Regions from separate parts of the Devosia yakushimensis genome, predicted to be linked through region 1. Evidence: predicted binding sites of a transcription regulator. Region 1 holds the regulator's gene; the other holds the start of a gene.
The links. Region 1 encodes LexA, which represses DNA repair genes until DNA is damaged. Its sites were predicted from a motif close to TGTTCNNNNTGTGTTCNG; they were not measured.
Positions count from the first base shown of each region.

Region 1 (4,209 bases):
TATGGATGCCCTGGTCGAAGTCCATGACCAGCTCGAACTCGACCGTGCCCTCGCGCTGGGCGCCGAGTTCATCGGCATCAACAACCGCAATCTGCGCACTTTCGAAACCACGCTGGACACCTCGATCAACCTCGCCATCGGCGTACCGAAAAATGTCCTCCTGGTTAGCGAAAGCGGCATTATGACCCACGACCACGTGGTCAAGCTCGAACAGGAGGCCGGCATCGGCACCTTCCTCGTCGGCGAAAGCCTGATGCGCCAGGACGACGTCGCCGCCGCCACCCGCACCCTGCTGATGGGCGCGCCCGAGGCCGTCCGCTAATGGCCGAGGCCAGGCTCACCCATCTCAACGAGCGCGGCGAAGCCCATATCGTCGACATCGGCGACAAAGCCTCCACCAAGCGCCGCGCCGTCGCCCAGGCCCGCGTCATCGCCCAGCCGGCCACCATCACTGCCATTATGGGCGGGACCCTCAAAAAAGGCGACGCCCTGGCCGTGGCCCGCATTGCCGGCATCATGGCCGCCAAAAAGACCTCCGAGCTGATCCCGCTCTGCCATCCGATCCCGCTCACCAAGGTCAGCGTCGACATCTCGGCCGAGAGCGGCACCGCCATCCGCATTGAAGCCGCAGCCGAAACCACCGGCCAGACCGGCGTTGAAATGGAAGCCCTCGTTGCCACCTCCACCGCCGCGCTGACGCTTTATGACATGGCCAAAGCCATCGACCGCGCCATAGTCCTCACCGACATCTGCCTCCTCGAAAAGTCCGGCGGCAAATCCGGCGACTTCGTACGCACACCATGAGCCTCTTACCCGTCGAAGCCGCCATCGCCGCCATTCTCGCGCGCGTGCCCGCCGTACGCCCCGAAATCGTCGTCCTGGCTGACGCCAATGGCCGCGTCCTGGCGCAAACCCTGTTCGCGACCCACGACCAGCCCCCCTTCAATGCCAGCGCCATGGATGGCTATGCCGTCCGCGCCGCCGACATCACTCCCGGCCACCGCCTCACACTGATCGGCATATCGCAAGCCGGCGCCGGTTTCCCCGGCAGCCTGGCCGCAGGCCAATGCGTCCGCATCTTCACCGGCGCCCCGGTTCCTCCCGGCGCCGACGCCGTTATCATGCAGGAAGAAGCCACGCCAAACGGCAATCTGGTGACCTTCGCCGAACAGCCCAAGCCCGGCCGCAGCATCCGCGCCATCGGCAATGACTTCGCCACCGGTGATGCCCTGATCGAAGCCGGCGCCCGCATGGGCCCGATGCAGCTGGCCGTAGCCGCCGCCGCCAACGCCCCCGCGCTTACGGTTGCCACGCGCCCCCGCATCGCCCTCCTCGCCACTGGCGACGAACTGGTGCTGCCCGGCTCGCCCCTCGCACCCGACCAGATCGTCGCGTCCAACAGCTTTGGCCTCGCCCCCATGCTCGCCCCCTATGCCGCTGAGGTCACCGACCACGGCATTGCCCGCGACGACCGCGCTGCCCTGCGGGCCAAGCTCGAATCAATCTTCGCCGCCGAGCCGGACATTCTGATCACCACCGGGGGCGCCAGCGTGGGCGACCACGATATCGTCCAGGACGTGCTGCTCGAACTCGGCGTGACGCTGGATTTCTGGCGCATCAATATGCGCCCCGGCAAACCGCTGATGTTTGGCACCCGCGGCAAGACGCTGATTTTCGGCCTGCCCGGCAATCCCGTCTCGGCCATGGTCACCGCCACCGTCTTCATCAAGCCGGCTCTGCGCAAATGGCTCGGCTATGCCGAACAACCCAATTGGCGCCTGCCTTTGGCCGGCCCCACCCCGCCCAATTCCGCGCGCCGCCACTTCATGCGCGCCCAGCTGGTGCATACGCCCACCGGCCCCGAGCTGATGCCAATCTCCCAGACTGACAGCGGCCACACCTCATCCCTGTCCAACGCCGATATGCTGATCATCCAGCCAGAATTCGACCCCGGCGCCCCCGCCGGATCGACAGTCGAATCCATCCAGATCGACGCCTTTTGACTGTCTAGCCAAGAAAATCACGATGGGGCCGCTGGGGATATTGCGGAACATAACTGGAACACGTATAGTCGTTCTGCCTATGTTCCGAATCCCTGTGGAAGGCCGCCAATGCTGACGCGCAAACAACACGAGCTGCTGATGTTCATCCACGAACGGATGAAGGAAAGCGGCATCCCCCCCTCATTCGATGAAATGAAGGACGCCCTCGATCTGGCTTCCAAATCCGGCATTCACCGCCTGATCACCGCGCTTGAAGAGCGCGGTTTCATTCGCCGCCTGCCTAATCGGGCCCGAGCGCTCGAAGTGGTCAAACTCCCCGATTCGATGAACCCCTCGCTGGGCGGCCGCAAGGCGCGCTTCGAGCCATCGGTCATCGAGGGCACGCTGGGCAAAGTGTCCAATCCGCCGGCCCGCAAATCCGCCGGCGAAGATTATGCCCGGCCGATCTCCATTCCCGTCATGGGCCGCATCGCCGCCGGTACGCCCATCGAGGCCATCCAGACCCATTCCCACACCATTTCGGTCCCCCCCGAGATGCTGGGCGCGGGCGAACATTACGCGCTTGAAGTACGCGGCGATTCCATGATCGACGCCGGCATTTTCGATGGCGACACCGTCCTCATCAAAAAGCAGGAATCGGCCAGCACCGGCGAAATCATCGTCGCCTTGGTCGATGACGAGGAAGCCACCCTCAAGCGCCTGCGGCGCAAGGGCAACACCGTCGCGCTCGAAGCCGCCAACCCCGCCTACGAAACCCGAATCTTTCCGCCTGATCGGGTCAAGGTCCAGGGTCGGCTCGTCGGACTATTGCGAAAATACTGATTGTGGATCGCGCCACGCCTGAGGCGGTGATGGCAGCCTATGCCGAGCGTATCAATCGGCACGACTTTGAGCTGCTAACGCCGCTGATCGACGATGACGCGACCTTTTGGTTTAGCTCTGGTTCCTATCGTGGAATGGAAGCGGCGCGAGCCGCTTTCGAGCGCACCTGGCAACGCCTGGCTGATGAGACATATTGGCTGCAAGACCTGCGTTGGATCGCCAAAGCCGATGAGGCAGCATGCTGCATCTACAGTTTTCATTGGCAAACAACTCTCGAGGGGCAGATCATCCGTGGGAGTGGCAGGGGGACGACCGTCCTGGGCAAGCGGGATGGCATCTGGCGCATTCTGCACGAGCATTTGAGTGCCTTCCCCGAATAAAAAAAGGCCCGCCGATCGGCGGGCCTTTCTGCTTCAAGAGCTGGGTGTGCCTAGTGGTTGTCGCGCGGAACACCATTAGTCTGGGCAATCCGTTGGTATTTCTCGGCTGGCTTGAGAATGGCGCCGTCGCCAAGCTGGCCAACGATGCCACGCTGGATTTCCTGCCAGGGCGTCTGATGCTTGGGATATTTGTATCCGCCAGCCTCAGCCAGTTCCTGCCGCCGGGTGGCGATCTCGGCGTCGGAGATCAGGATATCGGCCGTACCCTTGTTGAGGTCGATCCGCACCTGGTCCCCGGTCTTGAGGATGGCGAGATTGCCGCCCGCCGCCGCTTCCGGCGATGCATTGAGAATCGAGGGGGAGCCCGACGTGCCCGACTGGCGGCCATCGCCAATACAGGCCAGCGAGTGAATGCCCTTTTTGATCAGGTAATCAGGGGGCCGCATGTTGACCACTTCCGCCGCGCCCGGATAGCCGATCGGCCCGGCGCCGCGCATGAACAGCAGCGTATTCTCGTCGATCGCCAGCGACGGATCGTCGATCCGGTGGTGATAATCCTCCGGACCATCGAACACCACCGCCTTGCCCTCGAACATGCCGGGGTGAGCCGGATTGTTGAGGTAGCGATCGCGGAACTCGGAGGAGATCACGCTGGTCTTCATGATGGCGTTGTCGAAGAGATTGCCGCGGAGCACCAGGAACCCGGCCTCGGTCTTGAGCGGATTGTCGAAATGCCGGATGACCCTGTCATCCTGGATCGGCGTATTGCGGCAATTCTCGCCAATGGTCTTGCCATTGACCGTCGGCGCATTCTCGCGGATCAGGCCCTGCCCCATCAGCTCGTTGACCACCGCCGGCACGCCGCCGGCATGGTAATAATCCTCGCCCAGATATTCGCCGGCCGGCTGCAAATTCACCAGCAGCGGCACCTTGTGCCCATAGGTCTGGAAATCCTGCAATTCCAGTTCCACGCCAATATGCTTGGCAATGGCCTGGATATGGAT
Region 1 is NZ_BSNG01000001.1:1,364,368-1,368,576, reverse strand. It holds gene trpC (indole-3-glycerol phosphate synthase TrpC) at 1-322, shown strand, start outside; gene moaC (cyclic pyranopterin monophosphate synthase MoaC) at 322-804, shown strand; gene QQL79_RS06790 (molybdopterin molybdotransferase MoeA) at 801-2,003, shown strand; gene lexA (transcriptional repressor LexA) at 2,112-2,825, shown strand; gene QQL79_RS06780 (YybH family protein) at 2,855-3,205, shown strand; gene QQL79_RS06775 (IlvD/Edd family dehydratase) at 3,256-4,209, opposite strand, start outside.

Region 2 (4,209 bases), 1.4 Mb from region 1:
CCCCGTTCAGCGTCGCGCTCGCATGATCGAACGCCATGTTCCAGCCATGCCCGTCGAAAAAGCCATAGCTTTCGCCATAGGGGTCGGGCGGCAAATCAGCCCAGGCCGCGAGTGTCCGCTCCGCCAGGCCCCGCAGGTGATGTGGCAAATGGGGCAGGGCGCCCGCCACGATGGTGTCCGCCGGTGCTATGGCCTCCGCCGGCCCCGCGCCCGCGGCCCGCAATTGCGCGGCGTCGATGGCATGCAATTGTGCGTAGAACAGGCCGAGTCTATTTGCCAGCCTGTCCCGCGCCGCCTCGGACAATTGCGCGTAATGTTCGGCCAGCAGGTGCTCGCCGGCCAGCTTGACGTGGCGCGAGAAAACGCGCGGCGTGTGATGCATCGTCAGTTCCGGCACGGGCATGTCCACGGCCGGCCCGATCACCGTCAGGAGCCGCGCCTCCATCAGCAGCGCATCTTCGGCATGGGCCTGGCGCGGAAACTTGAAGATCAGCCTGTCATCGACATCAACGGCCACACTGTCCCAGCCTTCATTCAACAGGCTGAACCGGCCGTCACGTGTCTCGGGATAGGCCGCGACAATGATATCGCGCAACTGTTCGAGATCGAGTGGCGAGGCGGCAATGGGCATGATTGTTCCGTGGTCCTGGACTTTGCGCGAGACTAGGGTGTTTCGCCCGCGCTGTCAGGCCGCGCCGCCTAAAACAGGCTCATCTGCTTGTCCTCAAGCCTGGGCGCCACGAAAAGCTCGGTGCGCAGCCCCGGCAGTTTGACGTCGAGCCCATAGCGCTCGCGCGCCTTGTCGAGACGCTGACGCAGCAATGTCGCATAGGGTCCTTCCCCGGTCATGCGGATGCCCCAGCGCGCATCGTAATCCTTGCCGCCACGCGTATCGCGCACCAGCGCCAGCACATGGCGCACCCGGTCGGGAAAATGCCGCAACAGCCACTCGCGGAAGATGTCGCGCACTTCCCCCGGCAGCCGCAGCAGGATCATCGAGGCACTCTTGGCCCCCTGCGCCGCCGCTGCATCCAGAATCCGCTCCAACTCCATATCGTTGATCGCCGGAATCATTGGCGAGGCAAACACCGCCACCGGCACGCCGGCCTCGCTGAGCAGCCGGATCGCCTCCAGCCGCCGGGCAGGGGAGGAGGCGCGCGGTTCCATCTTGCGGCTGAGCTTGTGATCCATCGTGGTCATGGAAATGGCCACCTTGACCAGGTTGAGCTTGGCCAATTCGGTCAGGATATCGAGATCGCGCACGATCAGCGCCGATTTGGTGGTGATCATCACCGGATGCCGGGTTTCCAGCATCACTTCGAGAATACCCCGCGTCAGCTTATGCTTGCGCTCGGCCAATTGATAAGGGTCGGTATTGGTGCCCATGGCAATAGGCTTGGGCCGGTAGTTTTTGGCGCCCAGCTCCGCTCGCAATGCTTCCACCGCATTGGTTTTCACATAGATATCGCGCTCGAATTCGATCCCCGCCGAATGCCCCAAAAAGGCGTGGGTCGGCCGCGCGAAACAATAGGAACAGCCATGTTCGCACCCCCGATAGGCATTGATCGAGCGTTCGAAGCCGATATCGGGACTATCGTTTGTGGTGATGATGGTCTTGGCGCGTTCAAGGTGCTCGACCGTCTCGAAGGCCGGCATGGATTCGGAGCTGCTCCAGCCATCATCGAACCCTTCGCGCACCTGCCGCTCGAACCGCCCGCTGCGATTGGATTGCGCGCCCCTGCCGCGATTGCGGCTGGGATCGACCAGCTCGCGCCGCGCCAGATCGGCGTCGCGGCTGCGGCTCAGCTTTTCCAGGGCTTCGAAAGACGGGGCCTGATAGAGGGCCATCAATGCTCTCCTTGCGCGCCGACTTGTCGAATCGTCGCATGGGTTAACGTGCAGTAAGACATAGCAGTTGCATGAGAACAAAACAAGAACTAGCGCCAATGAGAACAGCTGCGCTACCCGCTCGCGGGATGGCTGGCTTGCGCGGAAATGAGTGGACAGCAAACCCTTGCTCCCCTAAACGGTCCGGCCCCGCGTCTCAAACTGGCAATGGCGCGGCGTACTTAAGCGCCAGATTTAGTATTGACCCGCTTCCGCGGGTAATTTACTAAAGCAATCACTTCACTATTTTCGCGCAGCTGCTGACACGGCCTGTCACGCAATCTTTTTAGATGTGACGTCGAAATCCGCCGCCGCCATTCGTCGTTCCGGCGACATCCAGCCCTTGGGAGAGATCATGACCACCGACAATTCAACTTTCGCCGGTCCGGCGGAGCAGGCCGGCGCGCCGCAAGACCATGCTGCCCGTAACCGTCTGGTGATTTCCCTGCTGCTTGTTTCGGCCTTCGTGGTCATTCTCAACGAGACCATCATGGGTGTGGCGCTGCCCCATCTCATGGATGATCTGGGCATCACGGCGAGCGCCGCTCAATGGCTCACCACCGCCTTCATGCTGACCATGGCCGTGGTGATCCCGGTCACCGGTTTCCTGCTGCAGCGGCTCAATACGCGGCCGGTCTTCATCCTGGCCATGTCGCTGTTTTCGGCCGGCACGCTGATTTCGGCCATCGCGCCCGGCTTTGCCGTGCTCGTCATCGGCCGCATCGTGCAGGCATCGGGCACCGCTATCATGATGCCCTTGCTGATGACCACGGTGATGACCCTGGTGCCGCCTGAATCGCGCGGCAAGACCATGGGCAATATCTCGATCGTCATTTCGGTCGCCCCGGCCATCGGTCCCACCATTTCGGGGCTGATTCTGTCCGTGCTCGACTGGCGCTGGATGTTTATCCTGGTGCTGCCGATTGCCCTGGGGGCATTGGCGCTCGGCGCCAAGCGGATCGTCAATGTCACGACGCCCAAGGAAGCGCCGATCGACGTGCTTTCGGTCGTGCTGTCGGCCATCGGCTTTGGCGGCTTCGTCTATGGCCTGAGCGGTCTGGGTGAAGCAGCGCATCATCCGTCTCCGGTTTCGCCGTGGATTCCGCTGCTGGTGGGTGCTGCCGTCATCGCCGTCTTCGTGCTGCGCCAACTTTCGCTGCAGAAGCAGGATCGTGCCTTGCTCGATCTGCGCACGCTCTCTTCGCCCGTCTTCACCGTTTCGGTGGCGATGATGGCGATCCTGATGATGGCCATGTTCGGCGCCTTCATCCTGCTGCCCATCTACCTGCAGAACGTGCTGGGTCTTTCCACCCTGCAAACCGGCCTGCTGCTCTTGCCGGGTGGCCTGGTCATGGGGCTCTGCGCGCCGACCGTGGGCACGCTCTTCGATAAGTATGGCCCCGTGCCGCTGGTCATTCCCGGCGCTGTGCTGCTCAGCATTGCGCTTTGGGGCCTGACCTTCGTGCAGCAGGATACTTCGGTCTGGCTGCTGCTGGCGGCTCATCTGCTGCTCAGCATTGGCCTCGCGCTGATGTTTACGCCGCTCTTCACCGTGAGCCTGGGCTCGTTGCCGCCCAATCTTTATTCGCATGGCAGCGCGGTGATCGGTACGGCCCAGCAGGTTGCGGGCGCGGCGGGGACGGCGCTGTTCGTCGCCATCATGACGCTGCAATCGACCGGCCTCACCAATGCCGGCGCCGATCTCGTTGCCGCAACCACGGGCGGCATCCGCTCGGCCTTCCTCTGCGGCGCCATCATCTCGCTTGCGGCCGTGGCGGCGGCACTCTTCATCAAGAAGCCCGCGCCCCGCGCCATGCCGGCCGAGTTCGCGCCGGGACACTAAGCCGTCTCATCCAAGCACGGTCTTGAACTCATCCCCGTCGCCAGCCAAGCTGGCGGCGGGGATTTCATTTTGCGGAGGACAGCATGAACGGCTTGCTCGAGAGGATCGTGGCCGCCTCCGGCGTGCCGGACCTGGTGGATATCCTCGCCGCCCGCCTCAGCCCCACCGATCTGCAATCGCTGCTGCTGGAGGTCTATGACCGCCGCTCGTCCGCGCGCAGCCCGGCCGATCTGCTGGCCGATTACGAAAAGAGCCGCTTCTTCGGCGCCGCCAGCCTCGCCCCGGCCGACGCCGCCGAATGGGAGGCGGTGTTGAGCGCCAGCGCAGGGGATTGCCAATTCCTCACGCTCTCGCCCATGGCGCCGCTGGGTGCTTGCGCTGTGGTGGCGCCGGTTGGTCAATCCTGGTCGGTGCCCACTGTGCGGACCGGGGAAGTCGTATCCGACGCGACCAATGTCCTGGCGCTCGAAGCCGCCCTG
Region 2 is NZ_BSNG01000001.1:2,774,027-2,778,235, reverse strand. It holds gene QQL79_RS13455 (phosphotransferase family protein) at 1-631, opposite strand, end outside; gene QQL79_RS13450 (PA0069 family radical SAM protein) at 700-1,848, opposite strand; gene QQL79_RS13445 (DHA2 family efflux MFS transporter permease subunit) at 2,243-3,730, shown strand; gene QQL79_RS13440 (hypothetical protein) at 3,814-4,209, shown strand, end outside.
Region 2: a site for LexA is predicted at 1,922-1,939, ahead of QQL79_RS13450 (PA0069 family radical SAM protein). Genes of this name have one in related genera too.